2 regions of the Labrys sp. LIt4 genome follow, and region 2 is predicted to be linked to the other one. Evidence: predicted binding sites of a transcription regulator. Region 2 holds the regulator's gene; the other holds the start of a gene.

Region 1 (15,412 bases), on a different contig from region 2:
GAGCCCTGGCTGCAGCAGGAACCAGCCGGCGCCGACCGTGACGATGCCCCAGATCCAGGCGGGAAGGAAGGTCGGGTTCGCCAGCCAGGAACTGCCCATGAAAACGACCAGCATAATGCCGTAGAGAATGCCCACGACATAATGGCCGATCCAGCCCAGCGCCAATTCATGATCATAGGGCGACGCCTTGGCGATATCGTCATGGAAGACGCGGCCATACTGCAGGTGCCAGAACCAGCGGCCGACCGGAGCCCAGTTCGGCAGGTTCTGACCGAAGAATTTGTGCAGCACTAGCGCCCACAGATCCATCAGGACCGTTGCACCGATACCGATCGCGACGCCGCGCCAGAGAAGCTCGAACATACCGAATCCGCAAAGCCCACCGTGAATTCATCATACAAAACACCGGGCGACTGGCCGGCGCAAGCTCTCAGGCCTCGAGAAGAGCGCGGATTTCGTCGGGATCGCCGGTGATGATACGGCGGGCCAGCGAAATGCTGAAACCGCCGCGGGCCAGCACGGCAATCTCCTTCTCGATCTCGAAAGCCCTTTCCTCACGGCGCCAGGGACCGATCCGCCGGCGCTGCGCCAGGCGGGCAGCCGCCCTTTCTTCCGCGTCATGCCGGTCCTCGCCCGCGAAAACTTGTGCCATCAGGGTGCGATCGATCCCCTTCGCCGCCAAGGCTGCGCCGATGCGGCGTGCGGAAAGCCCCCGACTGCGGCCGGCATGAAGGCGAGCCTCCACGAAACTGGTGTCGTCGACGAAGCCATATTGCCGGCAATAGTCGATCGTGCGTTCGATCATTTCGGCCACATCCACGTCCGGCCCGAGCCTGCGGCGCGCCCGCCGCTGCAAGACCTGGCGAAGATTGGCGACGCTGGTCGACCGCTGGCCGAGATAATGGAGCGCGGACTTGCGCATCCAGCTTTCTTCGCGGCTCAGCGACGGGATGACGGACATGGCGGCCTCGAATCGTTGGAAAGAACTTGCCGGAACTCATGGCCGCGCGCCATCATCACCGGGCTCGGACCTGGCTTGACAAGAATCGCGGCACGCCGGCCTCTGCACGTCTTCTCGGATCAGGCGGTTCCCATGTCCTTCTCTCTGGTGATTTTCGATTGCGACGGCGTTCTCGTCGATAGCGAGATTCTGTCGGCGGAAGTCGAAGCCGAGGCACTGTCGGCCCTCGGCGTAGAAGTCACCGCCCATGACGTGATGCAGCGTTTCCTGGGCCTGACCCAGGAGGCCTTGGAGGAGCGTTTCGAGCAGGATTTCGGCGTCAGGCTGCCGCCGGACCATGCCGAGACCACGCGTCGCATGCTTCGGGCGGCCTATGTAGCCCGTCTGGAACCCATTCCAGGCGTGCGCGACGTGCTTCAAAGCCTGCCGATGCCCTATTGCGTCGCCTCCAACAGCCCCCCCGCCAAGCTCGGCCTTGGCCTCAGCATCACCAACCTGTTCGAACTGGTCTATCCCAACATCTTCAGCGCGCAGCTGGTAGCGCAGGGAAAACCGGCGCCGGACCTGTTTCTTCATGCGGCAAAGGTTCTCGGGGCAGAACCCGCGGATACCGTGGTGGTCGAGGACAGCGTGGTCGGCATCAAGGCAGCCAAGGCCGCCGGTATGACGGCGATCGGCTTCGTCGGCGGGCTGCATCATATGCCGCCCAGCGAAGAAACCCTGGTCGCGGCAGGCGCCGATCACATCGCGCACACGATGGACGAGGTGAAGGCACTGATCCTGGCTTGAGATCGGGGGCTGTTGTCATTGCCGGTCTTCGTCGCGGCAATCCAGCAAAAGCCGCCGATCTCAATCCATCGAAATCTTGCCGCCGCGCAGCGATTTGACGTTGGAGCGACGCGATTTCGACTCGAGCCGCCGCGCTTTGGCGGCCTTGGAAGGCTTGGTTGCCTTGCGGGGCGGCGGGGGCGGCGTGGCGGCCTCGCGCAGCAGCGCAACAAGTCTCTCGCGGGCATCTTCGCGATTGCGCTCCTGGGTGCGGAAACGCTGGGCGAGGATGACGACAACCCCCTCCTGCGTCAGCTTGCGCCCGGCGAGCTTCTGAGCGCGGATGGCGACATCGTTCGGCAGCGAGGGCGAGGTGCGGATGTCGAAACGCAATTGCACCGCCGTCGACAACTTGTTGACGTTCTGTCCGCCGGGACCGGAGGAGCGAACGAAATCTTCGATGATTTCGCGCTCGTCGATGGACAAACTGGGGGTAATTTCAATCATGAGGCCTGCATAGCGCATGACTTTGGGCCATGCCGCTAAATTCTGCGGATAAGTTCACGAATTGTTCTTGTATTTTCAGAACCCCTCCTTCAATTTGCGAGCCAAAGCGCCTATCTCAGCCCGAAAGCCCACAGGATCGTCCGTATGTCTGGCCGCCCCACCTCCGGCAGCGCTGTTCCATCGCCTGCCGATCGCCGCTTCATTACCGTACGCGGCGCTCGCGAGCACAATCTCAAAAATGTCGATCTCGAAATCCCGCGCGACAAGCTGGTGGTGTTCACCGGCCTTTCCGGCTCGGGCAAGTCATCGCTCGCCTTCGACACCATCTATGCGGAGGGGCAGCGGCGCTATGTCGAGAGCCTGTCGGCCTATGCGCGTCAATTCCTCGAAATGATGCAGAAGCCGGACGTCGACCAGATCGACGGCCTGTCGCCCGCCATCTCGATCGAGCAGAAGACCACCTCGCGCAATCCGCGCTCGACGGTGGCAACGGTCACCGAGATCTACGACTATATGCGCCTGCTCTGGGCCCGCATCGGCATCCCCTATTCGCCGGCGACGGGACTGCCGATCGAAAGCCAGACGGTCAGCCAGATGGTGGACCGCGTCATGGCCATGCCGGAGGGCACCCGCCTGTTCCTGCTCGCCCCTGTCGTACGCGGGCGCAAGGGCGAATACCGCAAGGAACTCGCCGACTTCCTCAAGCGCGGCTTCCAGCGCGTCAAGATCGACGGCACCTTCTATGAGATCGCCGACGCTCCTGCCCTCGACAAGAAGCTCAAGCATGATCTCGACGTGGTGGTCGACCGTATCGTGGTGCGCGCCGACATCGCCAGCCGCCTGGCCGACTCCTTCGAGACGGCCCTCGAACTTGCCGACGGCATTGCCGTGGTCGAACTGGCCGACCAGAAGGAGGCCGACGGCTCGCCCAAGCGCGTGATGTTCAGCCAGAAATTCGCCTGCCCCGTTTCGGGCTTCACCATTCCGGAGATCGAGCCGCGGCTGTTTTCCTTCAACAATCCCTTCGGCGCCTGTCCGTCCTGTGATGGTATCGGCACCGAGATGACGGTCGATCCCGTCCTGGTGGTACCCGACGAAACGCTGTCGCTGCGCAAGGGCGCACTGGCGCCCTGGGCGAAATCGACCAGCCCCTATTACAGCCAGACGGTCGACGCGCTCGCCAAGCATTACAAATTCGGCGTGACCACGCCCTGGAAGGACCTGCCGGAAAAGGTACAGCAGGTGTTCCTCTACGGCTCGGGCGAGGAACAGATCGTATTTTCCTTCGATGACGGCCTGCGTTCCTACGAGACCCGCAAGGCCTTCGAGGGCGTGGTGACCAATCTGGAGCGGCGCTGGAAGGAGACCGATTCCGAGCAGGCCCGCGAGGATATTTCGCGCTTCATGGCGAATACGCCCTGCAAGGCCTGCGCCGGTTTCCGCCTCAAGCCGGAGTCGCTGGCGGTCAAGGTCACGCACAAGCATATCGGCGAGATCTCGGCAATGTCGGTGCGCCAGGCCCAACACTGGTTCGAAGCGCTGCCCGCCGAACTCAGCGCCAAGCAGAACGAGATCGCCGTCCGCATCCTCAAGGAGATTCGCGAGCGCCTGCGCTTCCTGGTCGATGTCGGCCTGGATTACCTGACGCTGGCCCGCAATTCCGGAACCCTGTCGGGCGGCGAGAGCCAGCGCATCCGCCTCGCCTCTCAGATCGGATCTGGTCTCAGCGGCGTGCTCTATGTGTTGGACGAACCCTCCATCGGCCTGCATCAGCGCGACAATGAACGCCTGCTCGAAACGCTGCGGCGCCTGCGCGAGCTCGGCAACACCGTGATCGTCGTCGAGCATGACGAAGACGCCATCCTGCAGGCCGATCATGTCGTCGATGTCGGCCCCGGCGCCGGCGTGCATGGCGGGCGCATCGTGGCCCAGGGCACGCCTTCGGAGGTGATGGCCAATCCGGCGTCCCTTACCGGCAAATATCTGACCGGTGAACTCTCGGTCCCCATGCCGGCCGAACGCCGCCGGCGCCAGAAAGGCAAGGCTCTGAAGCTCACGGGCGCCCGCGGCAACAATCTCAAGGATGTCTCGGTCGAGATCCCGCTCGGCCTGTTCACCTGCGTCACCGGCGTATCGGGCGGCGGCAAGTCGACCCTGCTGATCGATACCATCTACAAGGCCGTTGCCCGCAAGCTGAACGGCGCGCTGGAGCACCCCGCACCCTATGACAAGCTCGACGGCCTGGAACTGATCGACAAGGTCATCGATATCGACCAGTCGCCGATCGGCCGCACGCCGCGCTCGAATCCGGCGACCTATACCGGTGCCTTCACGCCCATCCGGGAATGGTTCGCCGGCCTGCCCGAAGCAAAGGCGCGCGGCTATCTGCCGGGACGTTTCTCCTTCAACGTCAAGGGCGGGCGCTGCGAGGCCTGCCAGGGCGACGGCGTCATCAAGATCGAGATGCACTTCCTGCCCGACGTCTATGTCACCTGCGACGTCTGCAAGGGCAAGCGCTACGGCCGCGAGACGCTGGACGTGCGCTTCAAGAACAAGTCGATCGCCGACGTGCTCGACATGACCGTCGACGAAGGGGCCGAATTCTTCAAAGCCGTGCCGACCATCCGCAACACCATGGAAACACTGGCGCGGGTAGGCCTGGGCTATGTCAAGGTCGGCCAGCAGGCGACCACCCTGTCGGGCGGCGAGGCCCAGCGCGTGAAGCTCTCCAAGGAATTGTCGCGTCGTTCCACCGGGCGAACGCTCTACATCCTCGACGAGCCGACCACCGGGCTGCATTTCCACGACGTCGCCAAGCTCCTGGAAGTGCTGCATGAGCTGGTCGAACAGGGCAACACCGTGGTGGTGATCGAGCATAATCTCGAAGTCATCAAGACGGCCGACTGGGTCATCGACATGGGGCCGGAAGGCGGCGACGGCGGTGGCGAGGTGGTTGCCGAAGGCACGCCGGAGGCGATCGTCCGCGAACCGCGCTCCCATACCGGGCGCTTCCTGCGCGAGGTGATGGAGCGTCGCCCCCAAGGGCGCCGGGGTGAAGCCGCGGAATAGCTTGCCTGGAAGGCGGGCCCCTCGCCCGTGAGCCTTGGCGGCAGCGCGGGCTTGGAGGGTCGATCTCCAGATCGACCCTCTTGAACATGCCGGGCGAGGAAACTCTGCCAGGAGCGCCGCCAACGATCCCGGGCTGCCGGCTGCGCGCCGCCTTCCGTTGCCAATCTCCCCTCGCAGCAAAACCATTGCCAAGCGGGCGTTTTGACGGCTAACGCTATAGCCATACATATATAACGAGTCGGCACAGCCGTTCCGTTTCCGGGAGATGCACATGCTCAGGGTCCTGCTCGCCTCTTGCCTGCTCTTCGGCGGCGCCGCCGCCCGGGCTGACGAGGTGGTGCTCTATGGCGCCGGCAGCCTGCGTGCGGTGTTGAGCGACATCGTGCAGGATTTCAGCCGGAAGAGCGGCATCAAGGTGCGCACCGACTTCGGTCCTTCGGGCCTGATGCGGGAAAAGATCGAGCAGGGCGACAAAGTCGACATCCTGGCCTCGGCGGACATGGCCAGTCCCGTCAAATTGCAGAAGGATGGCTTGGCGAGTGCCGTCGTCATGTTCACCCGCAACCGGCTTTGCGCCTTCGCCCTCCCGGAAGCCAGGCTCTCCGGCGCCAATTTTGCCGAACGCCTGCTCGATCCAGCCGTGAAGCTCGGCACGTCGACGCCCAAGGCCGACCCCGGCGGCGACTACACCTGGGCGATGTTCCAGCTGATCGACAAGCGAAACCCGGGCGCCTTCGTCAAGCTGGAAGCCAAGGCCAAGAAAATCGTCGGGGGCTCGGCCGCCCCCATTCAAGCCGGGGAAGATCCGATTGCCGACGCTTTCAAGTCCGGCCAGATCAATGTGATGATGGGCTATTGCAGCGGCGCGGCTCAGCGCAAGGCAGCCACACCCAAGCTGGATGTCGTCGAGGTTCCTGAAGCCTATGAGACCGGCCCCGAATATGGCCTGGCTCTGGCGCGCACCGACAATGCCGCTGCGGTGGCGCTGATGCTAGCGATTCTCTCGCCGCAAGGTCAGGCCACTTTCGGCAGATACGGTTTCGCGCCAGTCGGCCTGCCGACTCGCCCCTGAACGAAGCGACACAACCGACGTCGGCATCCGCTGCCCTGCACTGTCTATCGGCTTGCGTGATGGGCGAGCGCCCTGGGCGACGTATGTCTCGGCGGGTTCCATCGGAAATCGCGTGCGGACATTCCCGGCGGCTCCCCGCCACAGATGGCGCCAATGAACCAGGATGGCACGCAGGCGCCCCGTCACCGGTCTGCGCAGGGGCGCTGCCGCCAGCAGGATAAGGGCCCCTAGCAACAGGCTCGTACGCCCCTTCGTGACGCGCCCCGACCGGCCGATGGCGGAGAATGGTGTGGCCCGCAGCCAGGGTACGCGAAACAGCGCGAGAATGGCGTGAATATCGTCCTCATAAAGACGCCCGTCGGCAAAGCCGTTGGCGCTCTTGTTGCCGCCCACCGGCTCGGTATGCCGAACCGGGAATTCGTCGATCACGGCAAAATCGCGCGGGTCTTCCGCCACAAGGTTGCACCAGATGAGGTCGATGCCGCTTTCATATCCCAGGGCATAAAGCGGCGCGATCCGTTCGAGAATGTCGTGCCGGAAGACCGGGCACATCATCTCCACGAAATTGACATAGCGCAGAGCATATCGCTTCTGCTGCAGCAGGCAGGCATAGGTGAAATGGCTATCCCAGGTCAGCGCCGGCTGCGCGATCTTGAGATTGTACTCATCGCAGCGTGAAAAAATCCCGTTGATGCAAGCGGGAGACGCCTCGATATCGTCGTCGAAAAAACATATATATTTATACCGAGCCAGAAAATCAGCGTGCTCGCGCAAGAAACCAGCATAACCTGCGACTTTGCTGCCCCCGCGATATTCGAGATAGACACCGTCCTCGCGAATTTCGGGCAAGTTGGTGTCGTAGCTGCTGAGGAAGACGTCGTAATTTCTTTCCACGCCGGCGGCCAACCACTGGGCATGAAGACTCTTCGGCCCGATCCGCGCGACCAGCAGATATTTTCGGTCGCTTTTCTCCGGGCCATCTCCTGAACCGTTCGTCGTCATTGCTCCAGTCTCCCGCTAACCTTCCAAGGGTTCGGTGCACTTCGGCGTCACGTAAGCTCAGGACCCACCAAAAATAAATAAATGACTTCGAAACAAATAGGCTATGCAATATTTAGCAGGATTTACGCAATTTTATATTTGAATATATCTTTAATGTACGCGCCGTAAAACGCACCATAGATTTTTGATTATTCCTACTTTGTGGGCTCCCTATAGCATATCAGCACCTCAGGAAGCCAAGTCCAACTTTGGTGTATAGCGGTACTACTGGTGGGTAAGGCCTGCTAAGTCTCGACAGGCATTCCTGGGCGCAGATCAGCGCTGCTCCCTGCCAATTATGCCTAGCGGTATGATCATGTTTGTCTGGTGGTATTAGGCCGATACCACCACTTGTTTTTCAGGCGCTCAATCCCGAAATTTCGTAGGGACCAGGGCCTCAAGAGATATGCACAGCACGCATCACGTCAATTTCAAGGAAGCCGTTCTTGACGGTTTTCTGACAAAGGCGGCAATGCGGCATGCAAAAACCGCATGATTGTTGTGCAATGCAGCATCTACCTCGTTCGGCCAAAACCGGGCATATAGAGAATGTGAACGGCGTTGAGGAATTCGCTTCAACGCAGGTTCACAGAAGAGGAACCTTATCATGTTGTTCGCAGCTTTGATCGAACGTGTCCGCATCTGGCGCCGTGAGCGCGAGACGCTGGCCGAGCTCAGGCGCTTGAACGGACGCGATTTGGCCGACATCGGTATCAACCCTGCCGACGTTCGCGCAATCGCGCGTCAGGCCGCCCGCGCCTAATCTTGCAGGTAATGACCAATGGGCTGCATGGCTCATTGGTACAGTTTCGACGATCCGCCCGCGTGTCCATCTTTTGCAGTGGAAAGTCGTATCGCTTTTGCCAGCTGGTGGCATTCCGGCCGGCGATCGGGCTACGATGATATCGTGCCTAAGCGAAAAGTCGTAGGTGCCGTCTCGCAGGACCGAGGCCGAGCGCCAGATAGCCGCCCTTCCAGGGCGGCTTTTTATTGTGCCGGAGCTTCAATCGCGAAGCCCGATGGTCTAAAAGCCGGTCATGACCATCAGCCCCATTCATATCATCGGCGGCGGCCTCGCCGGTTCCGAAGCCGCCTGGCAGACCGCCCAGGCGGGTGTCCCCGTCATCCTCCATGAGATGCGCCCCGTGCAGCCGACCGAAGTCCACAAGACCACGGACTTCGCCGAGCTCGTCTGCTCCAATTCCTTTCGCTCGGACGACGCCGAGACCAATGCCGTGGGCCTGCTCCATGAGGAAATGCGCCGGCTGGACTCGGTGATCATGGCCTGCGCAGACATCCATAAAGTCCCGGCCGGCGGTGCCCTGGCAGTGGACCGGGACGGCTTTTCGGCCGCGGTGACGCAACGGCTGACGGCTCATCCCTTGATCGAGATCCGGCGCGAACATGTCGACGGCCTGCCGCCGGCTGATTGGGACAATGTCATCGTCGCGACCGGTCCCCTCACCTCCAAGCCGCTTGCCGATGCCATTGCTGCCCTCACCGGCGAAACTTCGCTCGCATTCTTCGATGCGATCGCACCGATCGTGCATCGCGAATCCATCAACATGGACATCGCCTGGTATCAGTCGCGCTACGACAAGCCGGGCCCTGGCGGTACCGGTGCCGACTATATCAACTGCCCCCTCAGCAAGGAGGAGTACGAAGCCTTTCTCGACGCCGTTCTTGCCGGCGACAAGACAAGCTTCAAGGAGTTCGAGGGCACGCCCTATTTCGATGGCTGCCTGCCGATCGAAGTCATGGCCGAGCGCGGCCGCGAAACCCTGCGCTTCGGACCGCTGAAGCCGGTCGGCCTCACCAACCCCCGCAATCCCGACGTCAAGCCTCACGCCATCGTGCAGTTGCGCCAGGACAATGCGCTCGGCACGCTCTACAACATGGTCGGTTTCCAGACGAAGCTGAAATATGCCGAACAGGTGCGTGTCTTCCGCCTGATTCCCGGGCTCGAAAATGCCGAATTCGCTCGTCTGGGCGGCCTGCATCGCAACACCTATCTGAATTCGCCGGTGCTGCTGGATTCGACGCTGCGCCTGAAAACGCAGCCGCGCCTGCGTTTTGCCGGCCAGATCACCGGATGCGAAGGCTATATCGAAAGTGCGAGCGTCGGCCTGATGACGGGCCGCTTCGCCGCGGCTGAACGCCTTGGCCGGCCCGTTACGATACCGCCGGCCACGACGGCTCTCGGCGCCCTGCTCAACCACATCACCGGCGGCCATCTCGTCAGCGAGGACGCAGGACCACGCTCCTTCCAGCCGATGAACGTCAATTTCGGCCTGTTCCCGCCTTTGGAACTCGCCCCCAAGGGGGAAGGCGGAAAGCGGCTGCGCGGCAGCGAAAAGGCCCTCGCCAAGAAAAAGGCAATGAGCGCCAGGGCCCTGGAAGCCCTGGAAGGCTGGAAGAAGGCGTCCGCAGGCGAGCATCTTCCGGCCTGAGCATCGCAGGTTGCCGAGGCGCTTGCCGTCCTGGACCAGGAAGCAGGATGGGCAGCGCCTCGATAAGGATGTAGCCTGCTTCCGGCTCCTGCCCGCCCCATATCATGGCAGGAACCGGAGATCCGATCGACGTTTCTAATCCCGCCTCGTCCTCTACGAACAGGATCCTGCCATGCCCCGCCTCCATGGCCTTGCGTCCGCCTTGGCCCTGCTTCTCGCCACCGGCCCGGCCTCGGCTGCCGACACCTCATCCGACGCCCCTGCTGCTGCGGCGACGCCCGACCTCGCCTCCATCCGGGCCCAGATCAAGGTGGAGGACTACAAAGCCGCCATAGCGGCCCTCCAACCCCTGGCCGACCAGGGCTCGAAAGATCCCGACGTCTACAATCTGCTCGGCTTCAGCCTGCGCAAGAGCGGAGACCGCAAGACCGCGCAAACCTTTTACGAGAAGGCGCTCGCCATCGATCCCAACCACAAGGGAGCCCTGGAATATCAGGGCGAGCTCTTCATTGAAAACGGCGATCTTCCCAAGGCCCAGCAAAATCTTGCGGCCCTGGTCAAGCTTTGCCCCCAGGGCTGCGAAGAGCGCGAAGACCTCGAGAAGGCGCTGGCACAGGCCGCCAAGTCGAAATAGTCAGTCCCGCCTGACCCGTTCGGGCCAGCGCCGATGCAATTCCCTTAAGCGCCTTCGAGTTTGCTCGAGCTTTGTCATTGCCGGGCTTGACCCGGCAATTCAGCCTGGGCCTCCGCGTTGCGCGGGGCAGCTTCCGAATAGTCAGGTCAAGCCCCACTATGACCATTCGGAACGCTTCCTTCCTACATGAGCTGCATTGGGTCTAACGCAGCTTGCGCGAGAAACGCCACAGATGCCATTGGCTGCGCCACTGCGGCAAGTCGGCTTCGTGGCGAAACCGGTCGAAACCAGGGCGTGCCATACGCCTGAGCAAAGGGTCGACCAGCCCGAGGCCGATATAGGCGGGCGCCACCGTGACGGGCGCGGCTGGCAGCAATTGCTCGGCCGTATCCAGATGATGCCGCGCCACCCCGGCGAGCTCGGCGAACATCGCACGCATCTCTTCGGTATTGCGCCCATTCAGCAGGTCCTCGCGAGCCATTCCGTGCTTGAGCACGAGATCGGCCGGCACGAAGATCTGCCCCCGCGCCGCATGCCGGGCGGCCTGTTTCATCAGGGAGGCGATGCCATAGGCCACACCGGCATGCCCGGCGAGATCGGCACTGCCGGGATCCCCGCCATCGGCAAGGATGAGGCTGGCCAGTCGAAACAGGCTGGAATAGGCCTCGCCGCAATAGCCCTCCAGATCGCCGATGCTCTGCAGCAGATCGTCATAGAGATCATGCGTATGGGCATCGATCAGGGTTGCGAGCGCGGAAACAGGCAAATGGTAGCGGTCCACGGCCGCGAGCAATTCGGAGGCAACGGGATGCCCCGATACATGTCCCCTCGCCTGCCCCTCCAGCAGGTCCCGCCACCATTGCAGGCGGACCTCGCCCGGTAGGGGCTCCGATACCATGTCCCGTATGCGCTCGATTTCGCTGTTGAAGGCGTAGAGCGCATTGAGGCCGCGCCGATGCTCGGCCGGCGCAAACAGATTGGCAAGCCAGCGATTGCGATCATGTTCGCGTAGCAGGCTCGCGCAATAGGCTTCGTTGCTCATGCTGACATTGGTATTGGCCAGGGAATTGGCCGGTCGATCGGCGCTCATGGCACGGCGATCAAGGCAGCAGCGACGCGCCGATCCTCGGCGAGCAAGACGTTCCAGGTGCGTGTGGCCGCGCCCGTCGGCATCGCATCGACGACGATCTTCAGATCGCGAAAACGCCAGCGTAGCGCCTCGGGAAAAAAAATAACATCGGGGCCGGTGCCGACAAGCAGAATCTCGATGGCATCGGCTTCCGCGAAGACCGGCTCGAAGGCCTGGACCGAGAACTCGGCCGCGCTCGTCACCGGCCAGGCATGCATGCCCGAAGGCAGGCAAAGAAGCGAGCCGCGATGCGACATTTCCGCAAAGCGGAAACCGCCGGTGCCATAGGCATCGATCGGCGCCACACGCGGCAGGAAGCGCCGTTCGCCTCCGGTCATGGCAGCTTACTCCGGCTTGTCGCCTCCGGCCGTCTCATGGCTGCCCGGACGCAGGCCCAGATAGATCAGGACGGGCGAGGCAATGAAGATCGAGGTGTAGGTACCGACCAGCACCACACCGAACAGCATGGTGGCGGTGAAGCTGTGAATGGCGTGGCCCCCGAACAGAAGCAGGGCGAGCAGCGCCAATGCCACGGTGACGTGGGTGATCACCGAGCGCGACAGCGTGGCGTTGATCGATTCGTCCAAGAGCTCATCCATCGGCTTCTTCTTGTACTTGCGCAGGAGCTCGCGGATACGGTCGTAGATCACCACCGTGTCGTTGAGCGAATAGCCGAGAATGGTCAGCAGCGCGGCGACGCTGGTGAGGTCGAAATCGATCTGCGTCAGCGACATGAAGCCGATGGTCAGCACGATATCGTGCACGTTGGCGATCATGGCGCCGACGGCGAATTGCCAGTCGAAGCGGAACCACAGATAGATCAGAATGCCCAGAATGGCGACGAAAATGCCGACTGTGCCGACCGTCACCAGTTCCTGCGAAACGCTCGGACCGATGATCTGGATCTGGTCGTCCTTGCCGGAAATATAGTCGGGCGCAAGGGTCTGCTTGACCTTCTCAGCTACCGCATTCTGCTCCGCGTCGCCGCCCGGCTGCAGGGCGATGCGCATGAGCACCTGCCCCTTATCGCCGAAACTCTGGATCTGGACCTCGCCCAGCCCGAGCGGGGCCAGCTTGTCGCGAATGGCCTGCACATCGGCCTGCCCCGATTGAGCCGTGACGCCAAGGGCGATGCCGCCCTTGAAATCGATGCCGTAATTCAGGCCATGGGTAAAGAAGAGCACCAGAGCCAGGATCGACAGCACAGCCGAAATCGGAAAGCTGATACGCCGGAACCGAATGAAGCCGAAGCTGGTGTTGTCGGGAACAATGCGAAGATGGCGCACCGCGCTCACTCCATCAATCTATCAAATCGGGATGGAACGAGGCTTGACCCCGCGATACCACCAGGAAACCAACAGGCGCGTGACCGTGAAGGCAGTGAACACCGTGGTGATGATGCCGATTCCCAGCGTCACCGCGAAGCCCTTCACGGCGCCGGTGCCGACGAAATACAGCACGGCAGCGGCAATGAAGGTGGTGATGTTGGAATCGAGAATGGTCGCCAAAGCTCGGGCAAAGCCGGCATCGAGCGACATCAGCACGGTTCGTCCGGCCCGAACCTCCTCCCGTATGCGCTCATAGATCAGCACGTTGGAATCAACCGCGATGCCGACCGTCAGCACGATGCCGGCGATACCCGGCAAGGTCAGTGTCGCACCGAGCAGGGATAGAATGCCGAAGATCATGCCGACATTGAGGGCCACGGCGATCGAGGCGATGATGCCGAACAGGCCATAGCTGGCAATCATGAAGCCGACGACCAAAAGAGAGCCGACCAGGGCCGCCATCTCACCGGCACGAATGGCCGCCTGCCCGAGGCCCGGGCCGACCGTCTGCTCCTGAATCACCGTCATCGGCGCGGGCAAGGCGCCCGACCGCAGCAGCAGCGCCAGATCCTGCGCCTGCTGCGTCGTGAAGCTGCCGGAGATTTGGCCCGAACCGCCAGTGATCGGTTCGCGAATGACGGGCGCCGACAACACCTTGCCATCGAGCACGATGGCGAAAGGCTTGTTGACATTCTCCGTCGTGACACGGCCGAACTGGCGAGCGCCATTGGTGTTGAAGCGGAAGGAGACCACGGGCTCGCGCGTATTCTGGTCGAAGCTCGCCTGGGCGTCGGTCAGTTCGTCGCCGGCGACCATCACCTGGTCTTCGATCAGATAGTTCTGGCCTCCGTCCGCCGACGGCAGAACCGTGGAGCCCACGGGCGGCCGCGTGCGCATGGCCTGGTCCACAGGCATGCTCAGGTCGACCAGCCGGAACTCGAGCTTGGCCGTCTGGCCCAACAGATTCTTGAAGCGATCAGGGTCTTCCAGCCCTGGCAACTGCACCACGATGCGATCTTCGCCCTGGCGCTGAATGATCGGCTCGACCACACCGGTCTGGTTGACGCGATTACCGACGATCTCCACCGAACGCTGGACGATGCGGGTCATGCGGTCACGCAGGCCTTCATCGGTCAGTGCCACGCTGACCTGCCCCGGCGTCGAGGATGTGATGGTCGCGGTGCGGTTGCCGGTGCCGAAGAGATTACCGTCGGCGGGGTTGCCCAGCACCTGCAGCAGCTGAACGGCCTTTTCGGTGTCGGCCGGATTGGGCAGCGTCACCAGGATGCCGCGCCCCTGCAGGGCGGCCTGGCTGCGGATCTTGTTGTCGTTCAGGATCTGGCGCGCCTGCGAGCGCAGGCTGGCGACCTGTTCCTTGATCACCGCATTCCTGTCGATCTCGAGCAGGAAGTAGGAACCGCCCTGAAGATCGAGCCCGAGCGTCAGCGTCTTGTGCGGCAGCCAGGACGGCATCGCCTTGACCCAGCTGGCCGGCATCAGATTGGGTGCGGCGAGCCATAGACCGATCAGCAAGGTGAGAAGAACCGAAGCCGTCTTGGCGGGAGAAAAGTGCAGCATAGCGGAGCAATTCCGAGCCTTGACAGGCCATTCTCAGGACAGTCGGGAGATGAAGAACCGCGCCGACCCTATCCTGAGTCTCTTATCGTGTCTTGTGATCGAAACCAAAGAAGGGCGTTACCCCTGCAGGCCTCAGGCAGCTTCGGTCTTCTTCACCGGCTCGGTCTTGGAGCGGACGGTGACCACCATCTCGCGGATGACCTTCACGCGGACTCCTTCGGCGATTTCGGCCTCGATCTCGGACTCGCCTTCGACCGCCTTGGTGACCTTGCCGATCATCCCGCCCGACATCACGATGGTATCGCCACGACGGATTGCCTTGAGCAGAGCGGCCTGTTCCTTCGCCTTGCGCTGCTGAGGGCGGATCAGCAGGAAATAGAAGATCACGAACATCGCGATCGGCAGCAGCAGCGTGCCGCCGAGACTGGAGAACAGGTCGCCGCCGCCCTGGGCTGCCTGGGCAAAGGCTGGTGTCGTGAACATGGGATCGCCTCTCAAGAGAAGCGGCCGGGACAGCCCAGCCGCGAATTCGCGCGGAATATAGTGAACCAGCCACCGAAAGCAAACAGAACGCCACTTTCGCCTAGCACATGACGAAAAATTCATGGCTAACGATGTGGGAAACCGTCCGTTCGGCTATCACGGCCTTTCGTCACGGACCAAGCGCCGGCGGGGAATCGCGCTCCCTGCGTCAAGGGAGCAGCCGGCTGGTCACGCCCCTGCCACGATCGGCGTCCGCCGGCGCCAGCCGTTTTGCGGCCGGTATCAAGCCTCGTCTGAGGGCGGGCGCGGCATGGCGCCGCTTTTCAGCGCCCCGCCGGCGCGTTAGAGACGAAGAGCCCCGAAATTCATTTCATCTGGTTGCCATGACAAAC
Region 2 (15,412 bases):
CAACTTCGTCGGCAACAACAATTTCTCAGCCTGGCGCCTGAAGCGGCAGATGGCCACTGTCGAGAGCGGCTATCTGGGCTGGCTGCGCACCACGGACACCTATGATCCGGATCGCCTCGCCGGCGATGAGGAGCGCCTGCGCCAGTTCTACGTCAACCATGGCTACCCCGATTTCCGCGTCGTCTCGATCGTGCCGTCACTGAACGAAAAGCAGGATGCCTATGTCCTGACTGTCACGGTCGACGAGGGCCAGTACTACAAATTCGGGCCCTCGCAGGTCGAATCCAGCATTTCCGACGTCAATCCCGCCGATCTCGAGGGTGATGTCCAATCCTGGAACAACTGGACATATCGCGGCGAGGACGTCGACAAGACCGTCGAGGACATGACGGTCAAGCTGGCCGCGTCCGGCCATCCCTTCGCCCAGGTCCGTCCTCGCGCGGTGCGCGATGCCGGCGGCAACGTCATCAGCGTCAACTATGTCGTGGAAGAGGGCGCGAAGGTCTATATCGAGCGCATCAACATCCGCGGCAACACCCGCACCCGTGACTATGTGATCCGCCGCGAATTCGATATCGGCGAAGGCGACCCCTACAACAAGGCCCTGATCGAGCGTGCGACCCGTCGCCTGCGCAACCTGGGCTACTTCAAGAACATCCGCGTCACCAACGAGCCGGGCTCGGAGCCCGATCGCGTGATTGTCAACGTCGATGTCGAAGACCAGTCCACCGGCGAATTCTCGCTGGGCGGCGGCTATTCCACCTCGGACGGCTTCCTCGGCGAAGTTTCGCTCACCGAGCGCAACTTCCTCGGCCGTGGCCAGTATGTGAAGGCCTCGGTGCAGTATGGCCAGCGCACGCAGGGCTACAGCCTGTCCTTCACTGAGCCCTATTTCCTCGGGCAGCGCATCGCTGCAGGCTTCGACATCTTCTCCAAGACCACCGATGACAGCGACTACAGCTACTACAAGGACCAGACCACCGGTGGTACGCTGCGCGCTGCCTTCCCGATCACCGAGAACTTCACGGTTGGCGTGAACTACACGATCTATTCGGAGAAGGTGACTATCCCGGATGGCCGCTACACCGACAACGATTTTGACAATGGTGAAGCCTCGGTCGCTATCAAGGAATTGGCCCAGGAAGGACGTCGCCTGGTCTCGATGGCCGGCTATACGCTGACCTACAACACGCTTGACGATCTCAAGCAGCCCAGCTCCGGTATGTATGTCCAGTTCAAGCAGGATGTCGCCGGCCTTGGTGGTGATGCCAAGTTCATCAAGCAGTCGATCGATGGTCGCTACTACTACTCGTTGACTGACGACCTCACTTTGATGGTCCGCGGTCAGGGTGGCTATATGCACGGCTTCGGCAAGGACAAACTGGCGATCGTCGATCAGTATAGCCCCGGACCCGATCTGGTACGCGGCTTTGCCCCGGGCGGTATTGGTCCGCGTGATATCGCTGGCGGCTCGAAGGGCAACGGCCTTGGCGGCACCACCTATTTCGGCGGTACGGTGGAACTGCAGTTCCCGATCTTCGGACTGCCGCGTGAAGTGGGCCTGCGTGGCGCTGTCTTTGCGGATGCCGGAACGGTATTCGGCTATGGCGGTAAGAAGTACGCGAAATACGGAAACCCAGACGATCCGACGCAGGTGACCTTCAATCTCGTCGACGAACACAAGATCCGTTCTTCCGTCGGCGCCAGCTTGCTGTGGGCCTCCCCGCTCGGCCCGTTGCGCTTCGACTATGCCTATGTCCTGACCAAGGCGAAGCATGACGATACGCAGGCCTTCCGCTTCGGTACGATCGTCAACTATTGATGATCTGACCTGACGTTTTGGCCGGCCGGTCCCCTTGGGGCCGGCCGGTTTTTTGTTCACAGGGGCGGCACTTGTCGGATGCCGCAATGAACGGAAATATTCGGTGTTTTGCATCGCGCCCCCTTCATCGTGTATGGGCTGGCGGATGAATGTCCAGGCCGGTAACGCTTTTGCAAAGGGACTGGTTTATTCATGATGGCAAAGATCACCGGTTTCGGAGCAGCCACTCGAAACCGGATTTGGAGGGGCTGACCGTAGCGTGGACTTGATGACGGATCCGGTATTCTTTCACGCGCGCAACCGCCTCACCGTTGCCGATATCGTCGAACTCACCGGAGCCGAGCCGGTGCCCGGCCTGTCGCTGGACCTGTCGGTCGAACGGGTGGCGCCGCTCGATCATGCCGGGGAAGGCGATCTGAGCTTCCTTGAGAATCCGCATTATCTGCCGATGCTGGAAACATCCAAGGCAGCGGTCATCCTGATCTCGCCTAAATTCGTCGATCGCGCTCCGAAGAATGCGCCCCTGCTGGTGGCCCGCGAGCCCTATCGCGCCTTTGCCCAGATCGGCATGGCCCTGTTCCCGGATGCGGCGCGCCCGCAATCCTTCTTCGGGGCCAAGGGTATTTCGCCGGGGGCCGTCGTGCATCCCGAGGCGAGACTGGAGATCGGTGTGACAGTCGATCCTGGGGCCGTCATCGGACCGCGAGCGGAAATCGGGGCCGGCACCATCGTCGGCGCCAATGCTGTGATCGGCCCGGATGTCCGGATCGGGCGCGACTGCTCGATCAGCCCCAATGCGGTGATCCAGCACTCCCTGATCGGTAATCGCGTCATCATCCATGCCGGGGCTTGCCTTGGCCAGGACGGCTTCGGCTTTTCGATGGGGCCGCGCGGCCATCTCAAGGTGCCGCAGGTTGGTCGCGTCGTAGTACAGGACGATGTCGAAATCGGCGCCTGCACAACCATCGACCGTGGCGCCAATCGCGATACCATCATCGGCGAAGGTACCAAGATCGACAATCAGGTGCAGATCGCCCACAACGTCATGGTCGGCCGGCATTGTGTACTGGTGTCCAAGGTCGGAATCTCCGGCTCGACGGTCCTGGAGGATTTCGTGGTGATGGGCGGCGCCTCCGCGACGGTTGGCCATATCCGTATCGGCATGGGTGCCCAGATCGCCGGCGCCGCCAACGTCAAGGACGATGTGCCTCCGGGCGCGCGCATGGGCGGCACCCCCGCCCAGCCTCTGGGAGATTATGCCCGCGAGCTGGCCTTGCTCAAGAAGCTGGTCAAATCGTCGCGGGTTCGGTCGGGGCAGGGAACGGATGGGGGATCCAGCGCCTGAGGCGCCTTGCCATTTCACGGGGGCCGGGGGAAGACCAATCCGTTGGATTGGCCCCGGAACGAAGCGTTGGGGGCAAAAAGCGATGAACGCGTTTTGCTCTTGATTTCTGGGGGACAGACGCGTTTTCCAAACCGGTCGGGTCGGAAAACGCTCTTGAAGGCGATATCGAGTTTGGCTTTAGCGCCTGGCCGAAGGCCGGGCCGGTTCAGGAAATGAGACATATATGAGTGAAGCAACCCCTGGAACGCTGGAAACTGCAGATATCGGCAAGCTCTTGACGCTGCTGCCGCATCGCTATCCCTTCCTGCTCGTGGACCGCATCGTCGAGATCGACGGCGACAATTCCGCCGTCGGCATCAAGAACGTCACCTTCAACGAGCCGCATTTCACTGGCCACTTCCCCGAGCAGCCTGTGATGCCGGGCGTGCTGGTGATCGAAGCGATGGCCCAGACGGCCGGTGCAATCTGCGTGCTCAGCACGGAAGGCAAGGCCAGGCCCAAGGTCGTTTATTTCATGACCATCGACGAATGCCGTTTCCGCAAGCCGGTCACGCCGGGCGATCAGATGCGTCTGCACCTGACCAAGCTGAAGAACCGCCGCAACATGTGGTGGTACAAGGGGGAAGCCAAGGTCGACGGCGTCACGGTTGCCGAGGCCGTGGTTTCCGCCATGCTGGTTACTGAATAATGGCGGGGGGGGCTCAACAGACCATTCATCCCACCGCCATCGTCGAGGCGGGGGCGAAGCTTGGCGAGGGCGTCAGCATCGGCCCGTTCTGCGTGGTCGGGCCGGAGGTGGCATTGGCTGACGGTGTCACTTTGCATTCGCATGTCGTCGTCGCCGGGCGTACCAGCATCGGTGCGCGCACCAAGGTGTTTCCCTTCGCCTCGCTGGGGCATCAGCCTCAGGATCTCAAATATGCCGGCGAACCCTCGGATCTCACCATCGGCAGTGATTGCCTGATCCGTGAAGGGGTGACGATGAATCCCGGCACCAGCGGCGGCGGCATGCATACCGTGGTCGGCGACCGCTGCGCCTTTCTGGCCAATTCCCATGTCGGGCATGATTGCAGGCTCGGCAACAACATCATTCTCTCCAATGGCGTCCTGCTGGCCGGTCATGTCTCGGTCGGCGACTATGCCATTCTGGGGGGCGCCGCGGCGGTGATCCAGTTCGCGCGCGTCGGCGCACACGCTTTCGTCGGCGGCCTGTCCGGCGTCGAGAACGATCTGATCCCCTTCGGCATGGCCCTGGGTGATCGGGCCAGCTTGGCCGGTCTCAACATCATCGGCCTGAAACGCCGCGGCTTTGGCCGGGAGCAGATCCATGCCCTGCGTCATGCCTATCGCATGCTGTTTTCCTCCGGCGGGACGCTGAAGGAGCGGGTGGAGAAAGTCGCCGAGACTTTCGCCGATCAGACGGCGGTGATGGAGATTGTCGATTTCGTGCGCGCCGGCGGCGAGCGTGCCCTGGTGACGCCGCGTGATGCGTCGGCGCGCGATCTCGCAGGCAGCGAGGCGTGAGCGCGCCGCCTGCTGCCGGAACGGTGATGGCCAAGCCCGCTTTGGCGATCATTGCCGGGGCAGGGCGTTTGCCGGCTGAGATTGCGGCAGAGGCGGCGGGGCGAGGGGAAGCGGTCGCGATCCTGCCCCTGAAGGGCTTTGCCGACGCCGATTTTGCCAGCTACGCCCAATATCCCGTCAGCCTGATCGATCCGAAGGGGGTTCTGCAGGAACTGTCGCGGGCCGGTGCAGACCGGGTGATTCTGGCCGGCGCGGTGCATCGGCCGGGGCTCGGCATGGTGCGCTCCGGCATCCAGGCCGTTCGGCACCTCGAAGAAATCCGCAACGTGCTCGAAGGCGGGGACGACAATCTCCTGCGGGGCGTGATCGCGTTCCTGGAGAAGCACGGCTATGCGGTCGTCGGCGTTCGTGACGTGGCGCCGTCATTGATGGCGCCTGTGGGAACGCTCGGCCATTTATCACCCAGTCCGGCCGAACTTGAAGGGATCGCGATCGGACGGCGTGCTCTTGCCGCCATGGGGGCGGACGACATCGGCCAAGGGGTGATCGTCGCGCAAAAGCGTGTGCTGGCCGTCGAAGCCGCCGAAGGCACGGATAACATGATAAGGCGCGTTGCCCTGTTGCGCCGGCCTGGCCTGTTCGGCCGCCTGCTGCGCCATGGGCGCCCGCCCGTGGCCGAGCAGGATGGCGGGGTGCTGGTGAAGGCGGCCAAGCCGGAACAGGATTTCAGGGCCGACCTGCCGGGAATCGGACCGCGCACGGTACGCCTCGCCAGGAAAGCCGGCCTTGCAGGCATCGCCATCGAGGCGGGCAATGTTCTCGTGCTGGAGCGGGATGCCACCATCGCGGCGGCCGACGCGGCCAACCTGTTCCTTGTCGGGGTATGATGATGATGACGGATCGGCCTTTGAAGATCGCCATCGTCGTCGGCGAACATTCCGGTGACCAGCTCGGCTTCAAGCTGATGCAGGCCTTGCGGGCGCAGGCCGGTAGGCCCGTGGTGTTCAAGGGCACGGCCGGCCCCGCCATGACGCGGGAGGGTATGGAAAGCCTGTTTCCTCTCGACGACATTGCGGTGATGGGTTTTGCGGCAGTGATCGGACGTTTTCCCACGATCTACCGGCGAGCCTGGCAGGTGATCGACGCCATCGTCGCCGACCCTCCCGATGGCATGGTGATCATCGACAGTCCGGATTTCACCCACGCCGTCGCCAAGCGCGTGCGCCGGCGTCTGCCGCACCTGCCGATCGTCAACTATGTTTCGCCCAGCGTCTGGGCCTGGCGCCCGGGCCGGGCCGTGTCGATGCGGGCCTATGTCGACCATGTGCTCGCTTTGTTGCCCTTCGAGCCCGAAGCCTATTGCCGGTTGAATGGTCCGCCCTGTTCCTATGTCGGCCACCCCTTGATGGAGCGCCTCGATGAATTGCGGCCCAACGCCGAGGAGGAGGCGATCCGGCAGGGGGCACGGCCGTTGCTGTTGGTGCTCCCCGGCAGCCGTTCGAGCGAAGTGGGGCTGCTCACCGACGATTTCGGCCGGACGATCGAGCTGTTGTCGGCCAGGAGAGGGCCTTTCGATGCGGTGTTGCCAACGGTACCGCGCCATGCCGAGCGCCTGCGGCAGGTGACGGCCAGCTGGGCTACGAAGCCGCGCATCATCACCGATGCGGATGAGAAATATGCGGCCTTCCGCCGGGCGCGGGCTGCGCTGGCGGCATCGGGTACGGTGACGCTCGAACTGGCCCTGGCGCAGGTGCCGATGATCGGCACCTACCGTTTTCCCGCCTGGGAGGCCTTCCTGGCCCGGCGTCTGGTGAAGGGGCGCTTCTTTCTGCTGCCCAATCTGATTCTCGATCGACCGGCCGTGCCCGAACTCTTTCAGGAAGAGGTCGTGCCGGATCGCTTGGCCAGTCTGATGGCGGGATTGCTTGGGGATACGGACGAACGGCGCGCCCAGATGCAGGCCTTCAGCGAGATCGATCAGCGCATGCAGGTCGTGGGAGAGACACCCTCGCAACGAGCAGCCAGCATCGTGCTGGAGACCATTGCCGCCAAGGCGAGGTGAGAGGGGCGGGCGCGTCGGCTGGAAGCGCAGCGACTGCAATGAGAAGGGCGGATCCGAGGATCCGCCCTTTGCTATTCAGCGGCGCTGGGCCGGCGAAACATAATCGCGGCGAGCTGCGCCGGTGTAGAGCTGGCGCGGGCGGCCGATCTTCTGGGAAGGATCCTCGATCATCTCCTTCCACTGAGCGATCCAGCCAACCGTACGGGCGAGCGCGAACAGCACGGTGAACATCGAGGTCGGGAAGCCCATCGCCTTGAGCGTGATGCCCGAATAGAAATCGATGTTCGGATAGAGCTTCTTCTCGATGAAGTACTCGTCGTGCAGGGCGATGCGCTCGAGTTCCAGCGCGACCTCGAGCAGCGGGTCGTCCTTGTGGCCGAGCTCGTTGAGCACTTCATGCGTCGTGCGCTGCATGATCTTGGCGCGCGGATCGTAGTTCTTGTAGACGCGGTGGCCGAAGCCCATCAGGCGGAACGGATCGTTCTTGTCCTTGGCCTTGGCGATGTATTGCGGGATGCGGTCGACGGTGCCGATTTCCTGCAGCATCTTGAGCGCAGCCTCGTTCGCGCCGCCATGCGCGGGTCCCCACAAGCAGGCGATGCCGGCCGCGATGCAGGCGAAGGGATTGGCGCCCGAGGAGCCGGCGAGACGGACTGTCGAGGTCGAGGCGTTCTGCTCGTGATCGGCGTGCAGGATGAAGATGCGATCGAGAGCGCGTGCCAGGATCGGGTTGGGCTTGTAGTCCTCGCAGGGAACCGAAAAGCACATGCGCAGGAAGTTGGACGGATAGTCCAGATTGTTCTGCGGATACACGAAAGGCTGGCCGATGGTGTATTTGTAAGCCATCGCAGCCAGGGTCGGCATCTTGGCGATCAGCCGCATCGACGAGATCATGCGCTGATGAGGGTCGGAGATGTCGGTGGAGTCGTGATAGAAGGCCGAGAGGGCACCGACCGAGGCGACCATCACCGCCATCGGATGAGCGTCACGCCGGAAGCCCTGGAAGAAGCGGGCCATCTGCTCATGCACCATGGTGTGGCGCGTGACGCGGTAGTCGAAGTCCGCCTTCTGAGCGGCCGTCGGCAACTCGCCATAGAGCAGCAGATAGCAGGTCTCGAGGAAGTCGCCATGCTCGGCGAGTTGCTCGATCGGGTAGCCGCGATAGAGCAGCACGCCCTCATCGCCATCGATATAGGTGATCTGAGATTCACAGCTCGCCGTCGAGGTGAAGCCCGGATCGTAGGTAAACATGCCCGTATGCTTATAAAGGGGCGCAATATCAACAACCGTCGGACCAACGGAGCCGCTCTTGGTCGGCAATTCGATTGCCTTGTCACCAATAGTCAGAGTCGCCGTGTTACCGCTCATGCAATCCTCCTTGTACGGAAATACGCGGTCACGCCCTGGCCAGAAAGGAGCCCCCCGGCTCAAGTAAGGCCTACGTATCGCCGATCCGTCGCTGTTGGGTAGACCATTTGCTGCAATGCCGCAAGAATGACGAAGAGGTGAACCGACGGTTCGGCCTTGGGCTCAATCCCCCGTTCGCGGGCTTCCGGTGATCGGGCTACCTGGACGCGAAAGCTTTTCAAAACTTTCGCGTCAAAGCTGCGAAAACGACACCTATTGCGCGAAATCCGCCGGATAGGCAACGTTGATCATGCGGCGCTTGGTCTCAGCCAGCCTGGTCCCTGAGGCGGGCCAAGCTCTCCTCCCGGCCGAGAACGGCCAGCACGTCGAAGACGGGCGGGGAGGTCGTACGGCCGGTGAGGGCGGCACGCAGCGGCTGGGCGAGTGAGCCGAGCTTGGCGCCGGTTTCCTCGGCGGCCGCCCGTACCGTAGCCTCGGTTGCCGTGGCATTCCACTCGCTCAGAGCCTCGAAACGCGGCACCAGCATGGCGATGGTCGCCCGCGCTTCCTCGCTGAGCATGGCCTTGGCCTTGTCGTCCAAAGGCAGAGGCCGCGCGACGAATAGGAAATTGGCGCCGTCCAGCAGTTCCACCAGCGTCTTGGCCCGCTCCTTGAGGCCCGGCATGGCGGCGAGCAACTGGGAACGCTTGGCGCCATTGTCGGCAGCAAGCTGGGCAGCGAGCCCCGGGCCATCCGGGATATGTGGCAGCAACTGGTCGATGGCGGCGAGCAATTCCTCGTCCGTCGAGTTGCGCATATAGAGACCGTTGAGATTTTCGAGCTTCTTGAAATCGAAGCGTGCGGCCGATTTGCCGATCGCGCCCGTATCGAAATGCTCGATCATCTCCTTGGTGGTGAACACTTCCTGGTCGCCGTGGCTCCAAGACAGGCGCACCAGATAGTTGCGCATGGCCGCCGGCAGATAACCCATGGCGCGATAGGCATCGACGCCGAGGGCGCCATGGCGCTTGGAGAGCTTGGCGCCGTCGGGGCCGTGGATCAGCGGGATATGCGCCATGTGCGGCACCTCCCACCCCATGGCTTCATAGATCTGCTTCTGGCGGGCGGCATTGGTGAGATGATCGTCGCCGCGAATGATGTGAGTGATGCCCATGTCATGGTCGTCGACCACCACGGCGAGCATGTAGGTCGGCGTACCGTCCGAGCGCAGCAGCACTAAGTCGTCGAGGTCCTTGTTGGCCCAGCGCACGGTGCCCTGTACGTCGTCGTGGATAACGGTCTCGCCTTCGGTCGGCGCACGAAGGCGGATGACCGGCTTGACGTCCTTGGGGGCCGTCGCAGGGTCGCGGTCGCGCCAGCGACCGTCATAGCGTGGCGGCCGCCCTTCCTTGCGGGCGAGCTCGCGCATCTCCTCGAGCTCCTGCTGCGTGGCGTAGCAATAATAGGCCTTGCCCTGGGCGAGCATGGATTCGGCGACCTCGCGGTGGCGGGCCGCGCGGGCGAACTGGAAGATCGGGTCTCCATCCCAGTCGAGGCCAAGCCAGGCAAGCCCGTCCAGAATGGCGGCGATGGCGGCATCGGTCGAGCGCTCGCGATCGGTGTCCTCGATACGCAGCAGCATCTTGCCGCCCTTGGCCCTGGCATAGAGCCAATTGAACAGCGCCGTGCGGCCGCCGCCGATATGGAGGAAGCCCGTGGGGGAGGGAGCAAAGCGGGTAACGACAGGAGTGGACATCGAAGTTGGCAATTCCAAAAGGCTGGGAGAGCGAAGCCAGAGCTGAGGAGCATAGAGGCGTAAAAATGGAAGCCCTTGGCTAACCCGGTTCACATCAATAAGCTTGGGGCTTTAGCACAGGGTTTCATCGGGCGGTAGCGGCGGGGGCACCTTTGCCTGGGAATGATCGAGGCCGCGCGCGGGTTGGGGTTCTCGGGAGAAGGCCGGGGCAGCCGGGATTGGCGTTGCCCGGCGGCATCTTGTTCGGGCAGGGCCTGCAGCGGCTGTTGTCCTGGCTGGCAGCCGGGCTTGCGGCGGAGATGGCCGCCTTCGAGCTTGCTCTCGTCGTTCCGGTTTTTCTCGGCCTGGGTGTGATTGCCTATTTCGCAGCACCGGAAGAGCCTGGTCTTGTTGTTCCCATGTTTCTTACCGTGGGTGCAGCCTGTCTTGCCTATGGCGTGCGGGGACGCTGGTGGCTGCATGTCGGCCTGATCTGTCTGACGGCCGCGGGGGCCGGCTTTTGCGCCGCCAAGCTGCGCACGCTGAGCGTTGCCGCGCCGCAACTTTCGCGCTCGATGGCGGGAACCGTCACCGGTCTCGTCCTTTCGGTGGAGCCTCGGCTGGGCGGCAGTGCCCGCATCGTCATCAGGCCGGTCTCGGTGGAGAAACTGGAACCTGCCGCCATGCCCGGCCGCATCCGGCTCACGGTCCGCAAGGGCAGCGAAATCCAGGCCGGCGACAGCATCAGCCTCAAGGCCGTCATGCGACCGCCGCCGCCACCGGCCTTGCCCGGCGGCTATGACTTTGCACGCGATGCTTTCTTCGACGGCATTGGCGGGGTCGGTTTCGCGGCGGGAAAGATTTCGCCCGCGGCCAGTCCGGTCGAGGCAAGCTGGGCGGAGGCCTTGAATATCTGGATCGACCGGCAGCGCAACGATCTGACCCGGCGCATCGTCGAGACGATACAGGGCGAGAACGGCGCCATTGCCGCTTCCCAGGTTACCGGCAAGCGCGGCCAGATACCCGGCGACGCCAATGATGCGCTGCGCGCTTCCGGTCTCTATCACGTCGTTTCGATCTCCGGCCTCCATATGGCGTTGTTTGCGGGCGGGCTGTTCGGGCTCATCCGCGCTGTGCTGGCCTTGTCCCGCCGTATCGTGCTCTATCGGGGCACGAAGGAACTCGCAGCGCTGCTCTCGCTGCTGCCGGCCGCTGCCTATACGCTGTTTTCCGGTGCCGAGGTCGCGACGGTCCGCTCCTTCCTGATGACGTCCATCGTGCTGCTGGCCGTCGCCCTGGGGCGGAATGCCATCACCCGGCGCAACGTTGCTCTGGCCGCGAGCTTCGTGCTGGTGACCACGCCGGAGCAACTTCTGGGGCCGAGCTTCCAGATGTCCTTCGCGGCGGTTGCGATGCTGGTGATCGCGCATGAGCAATGGAGCCGGCGCAAGCGGGAGAAATCCGCAATGGCGTGGGAAAGGGCCATCGGCGGCGCGGTGACCGTGGTTCTTGCCATGATGCTGACGACGATCGTCGCCTCGCTCGCCACGGCGCCGTTCTCGGCTTTTCATTTTCACCGCCTCACCCTGCAGTCGCTGGCCTCCAACCTCGTCGCAACGCCGATCGTCTCCTTCCTGATCATGCCGCTGGCCATGCTGGCGCTGGTTGCCGAGCCGTTCGGTTATGGCGCTCCGCTCTGGCAGGCGATGGGCTGGGCAGTCGGCCTGTTCATGCAGGTGGCTCGTTCGGTGGCCACCTGGCCTGGCTCCGACCTCGTGCTGCCGCAATTTTCCGCCGCTGCCCTCGGCCTTTTCGCGCTGGCGCTGGTGCTGCTGACCATCCTGCGCACGCGCCTGGCTTTGCTGGCCCTGGTGCCGCTTGGCGGAGGCGTTGCCCTGGCCGCAACGGCGCCACTGCCGGTGGCCTTGTTCGGTGCAAACGGCTATGCGGCCCTCGTCCGCCAGGGTGATCGGCTGACCATGCTGGCGCAGCGATCGGATGCCTTCACGGTTCAGCAATGGCTGCTCGCCATGGGCGATCGGCGCAAGCCGGAGGATCCGAGCCTGGCGTCACAGCGCCTATGCGACAGCGAAGGGTGTTCAGCCCCCGTCGAAGGAGGCGGGGTCTTCATGCTCGACAAGACCAGCAACGCCGCCGAGGAAGACTGCGGACGCGTCAGCGTCCTGGCAGGACCGATTCCGATCGGCTCACGCTGTGCCGCCACAGGGATTGTGATGGATCGCGATTTGATCCGATCGGCCGGCTCGATCGCGCTTTATGCGGAGCCGCCGCCGAGCGGTGACATCGGTCCGCGCTGGCGGCTCGTCATGGCCCGCGATCCGCAAGCATCCCGTCCCTGGGCACCGGGCCGGGTGACCCCACCGCCGAAGTCCCCGCCTCAACCGGCGCTGCAAGCCCCGGTGGGAGATTCTCCCCTCGATAGCATCGCCCCGGAAACCGATAATTGACGCGATTTCGCCCATGCTGCGGCTCGTGATCGCGCGAAGCGCGCTCATCGCCGGCAAGTCCGGATGTCAGCCTCTCTCAATAGCGACGGAACAAGCCGACCAGCTTGCCCTGGATCTGCACCCGGTCAGGCCCGAAGATACGCGTTTCATAGGCCGGGTTGGCGGCTTCCAGCGCGATGGAGGCACCGCGCTTGCGCAGGCGCTTGAGCGTGGCTTCCTCATCGTCGATCAGCGCCACGACGATATCGCCGGTATCGGCGTGGTCCTGGCGGCGGATGAGCACGGTATCATTGTCGAAGATACCGGCCTCGATCATGGAATCGCCGCGCACCTCCAGGGCGAAATGATCGCCGGAAGACAGCATTTCCGGCGTGACGCTGATGGTGTGGCTCTTGGACTGGATGGCGGAAACCGGCGTGCCGGCCGCGATACGCCCCATCACGGGAACGAGGACAGGCCGACCGACCTCGTCGTCCATTTCGGGCCTGACGGGGCGGACCTTGCCGAGGTTGCCTTCGATCACATTGGGGCGGAAGCCGCGCTGAGAGGTGGCCAATGACAGGCCGCCGGGAACGGCGGATTCGGGCATGCGGACCACTTCCAGCGCACGGGCGCGGTTGGGCAGGCGCCGAATGAAGCCGCGCTCCTCCAGCGCCATGATCAGGCGGTGAATGCCGGACTTGGACCTGAGGTCCAGCGCCTCCTTCATTTCGTCGAAGGAGGGAGGCACGCCCTGTTCCTTCAGGCGCTCATGAATGAACCGAAGCAATTCATGTTGTTTCTTGGTCAGCATGGCTATCCCGTCGTGGCGGCCGCGAATCACGGTGAAGGTGTAAACAAAACAAGAACAGTGCTACATGTTCCTACTGTGTTCTGCAACAATGAAGTTCAGGTTAAGACGTGGTCAATAGCCCGCTGCGCGAAGATCGATGATCTCGCAGCTTTCGCCCGCTTTTGCTTCCGGTGCAAAGGGCGGCCGGATCACGAGGCAGTCGGCATGCTGCATGACGCTGACCAGCGACGAATCCTGCAATGCCAGCGGCTCTACCTTGAGGATGTCTGACGTATCGTCAAGCATGAAGCGAGCACGAATATAGTCTTCGCGGACATCGTTGGCCGGCCAGGAGCTGGCGAAGACGGCCCGGCGGCGTGGCGGACCGGCATCGGACCGGCCGAGCAGCGTGCGCAGCAGGGGCACCAGGAAAAGGACACCGCAAACGACCGAGGAGACCGGATTGCCCGGCAGTCCGAGGATATGCATGGGGCCGAGCCGCCCGTGCAGCAACGGCTTGCCCGGCCGCATGGCGATCTTCCAGAAGCCGAGCTGCATGCCTTCGCGGGTCAGGGCGGTCTGGATCAGGTCGTGATCGCCGACGGATGCGCCACCGATGGTGACGAGCACGTCGGCCTTTTCGCTACAGGCCCTTTTGATGGCGGCTTCCAGGGCAGGAAAATCATCGCTGGCGATGCCGAGGTCGAGCACCTCGCCGCCTTCGGCCTCGACGAGGGCGCGGATGGCGAAATTGTTGGAGGCGACGATCTGATTCTCGCCGATGGCCTGTCCGGGCAGCACCAGCTCATCGCCGGTGGCAAGGATGGCGACCTTAGGGCGGCGGTGGACGGGCAGGCCGGGATGGTTCATGGCCGCGGCGAGGGCGATGTCGCGCGGGCCGATGACGGTCCCGGGCCTCAAGGCCTCGCGGCCCTCGGCAAAATCCAGGCCGCGGGCCCGGATATGCTGGCCCGGCTTGGCCGTGGCCTCCAGGATGACGCGATTGCCGTCGCGGCGGGTCTGCTCCTGGATCACCACGGTGTCCGCGCCGTCGGGAACAGGAGCGCCCGTGAAGATGCGAACGGCCTGGTTTTCGCCGACGCGCCCGGCATAGCCATGCCCGGCGGCGGACTCTCCGATCAATTCGAGGCTGGCCCCCTGCCTGGCGTCATCCGCTCGCACGGCATAGCCGTCCATAGCCGAGGCGTTGAAGCCGGGCTGCGTTCTCAGAGCGGTGATGGCGGCAGCAAGGACGCGCCCGCGCGTTGCGTGGAGCGCTACGGTTTCGACGCTGAGCGGGGTGACACCGGCAACCACCTTGGCCAGCGCGTCCGCGACGGGAAGCAGGCTCATGCACTTTCCTCCGCATGCCAATCGCCGGATTTGCCGCCGGACTTCTCTACGAGCCTGATCGCCTCGATGCGCATGCCCCGATCGACGGCCTTGACCATGTCGTAAATGGTCAGGCAGGCGACGGAAACAGCGGTCAGCGCTTCCATCTCCACGCCGGTCTGGCCGGCGACCTTGGCCGTCGCGCGCACGGTCAGGCCGGGCAGCGCGGTATCGGGCTCGATTTCCACGGCGACCTTGCTGAGAAGCAGCGGATGGCAGAGCGGGATGAGTTCATGGGTTTTCTTCGCGGCCATGATGCCGGCGATGCGGGCAGTAGCGCGGACATCACCTTTCTTGGCATCGCCCGACAGTACCAGTTCGAGCGTCTCAGGCCGCATCAGCACGCGCCCTTCGGCGACCGCGGTGCGGCTGGTCACGGCCTTTTGCGAGACGTCGACCATGTTGGCCTCGCCGGAGGCATCGAGATGCGTGAGGGCGGCGGCATTCATGCCGCGTCGTCCAGGGCGAGCAGGGTGCGGGTGGCCGCGGTGACGTCGGGCTGGCGCATCAGGCTCTCGCCGACCAGGAACGTGTTGACGCCCGCCTTCTGCAGGCGCTGGACGTCGCCGGGCGTGAAGATGCCGCTTTCTCCGACCAGAAGGCGATCGCTGGGCACCAGCGGCGCCAGCGTCTCCGTTGTCTCCAGGCGGGTGACGAAGTCGTTGAGATCGCGGTTGTTGATGCCGATCATGCCGACATCGAGCGTGAGGGACCGCTCGAGTTCGTCGTGATTGTGGATCTCGCACAAGACGTCGAGGGACCAGTCCCTGGCGGCGGCGATCAGGGACCGGGCTTCAGCATCGGTGACGCTGGCCATGATCACCAGGATGCAGTCGGCACCCCAGGCCCTGGCTTCCACCACCTGGTAGGGATCATAGAGGAAGTCCTTGCGCAAGGCGGGCAGCGACACCGCCGCACGCGCCGCGGCGAGGAAGTCGGGGTGTC

The links. The regulator LexA, encoded in region 2, represses DNA repair genes until DNA is damaged. The targets are predictions, from matches to a motif close to TGTTCNNNNTGTGTTCNG.
Region 1: a site for LexA is predicted at 2,288-2,305, ahead of uvrA (excinuclease ABC subunit UvrA). Genes of this name have one in related genera too.

Annotation. Positions count from the first base shown of each region.
Region 1 is NZ_JAGIPY010000008.1:73,929-89,340, reverse strand. Features, by position in the region: gene J8I29_RS16375 (DUF2938 domain-containing protein) at 1-363, opposite strand, end outside; gene J8I29_RS16370 (RecX family transcriptional regulator) at 431-961, opposite strand; gene J8I29_RS16365 (HAD family hydrolase) at 1,094-1,750, shown strand; gene arfB (alternative ribosome rescue aminoacyl-tRNA hydrolase ArfB) at 1,811-2,236, opposite strand; gene uvrA (excinuclease ABC subunit UvrA) at 2,381-5,305, shown strand; gene J8I29_RS16350 (extracellular solute-binding protein) at 5,577-6,377, shown strand; gene J8I29_RS16345 (hypothetical protein) at 6,297-7,379, opposite strand; gene J8I29_RS16340 (DUF1127 domain-containing protein) at 8,026-8,181, shown strand; gene trmFO (methylenetetrahydrofolate--tRNA-(uracil(54)-C(5))-methyltransferase (FADH(2)-oxidizing) TrmFO) at 8,456-9,868, shown strand; gene J8I29_RS16330 (tetratricopeptide repeat protein) at 10,041-10,502, shown strand; gene J8I29_RS16325 (phytoene/squalene synthase family protein) at 10,705-11,592, opposite strand; gene J8I29_RS16320 (MTH938/NDUFAF3 family protein) at 11,589-11,969, opposite strand; gene secF (protein translocase subunit SecF) at 11,976-12,917, opposite strand; gene secD (protein translocase subunit SecD) at 12,939-14,537, opposite strand; gene yajC (preprotein translocase subunit YajC) at 14,670-15,020, opposite strand; gene J8I29_RS16300 (ATP-binding protein) at 15,404-15,412, shown strand, end outside.
Region 2 is NZ_JAGIPY010000003.1:126,575-141,986, reverse strand. Features, by position in the region: gene bamA (outer membrane protein assembly factor BamA) at 1-1,822, shown strand, start outside; gene lpxD (UDP-3-O-(3-hydroxymyristoyl)glucosamine N-acyltransferase) at 2,091-3,167, shown strand; gene fabZ (3-hydroxyacyl-ACP dehydratase FabZ) at 3,391-3,855, shown strand; gene lpxA (acyl-ACP--UDP-N-acetylglucosamine O-acyltransferase) at 3,855-4,691, shown strand; gene lpxI (UDP-2,3-diacylglucosamine diphosphatase LpxI) at 4,688-5,578, shown strand; gene lpxB (lipid-A-disaccharide synthase) at 5,584-6,753, shown strand; gene gltA (citrate synthase) at 6,829-8,121, opposite strand; gene gltX (glutamate--tRNA ligase) at 8,426-9,856, opposite strand; gene J8I29_RS06540 (ComEC/Rec2 family competence protein) at 10,081-12,303, shown strand; gene lexA (transcriptional repressor LexA) at 12,380-13,096, opposite strand; gene glp (gephyrin-like molybdotransferase Glp) at 13,208-14,428, opposite strand; gene moaC (cyclic pyranopterin monophosphate synthase MoaC) at 14,425-14,916, opposite strand; gene trpC (indole-3-glycerol phosphate synthase TrpC) at 14,913-15,412, opposite strand, start outside.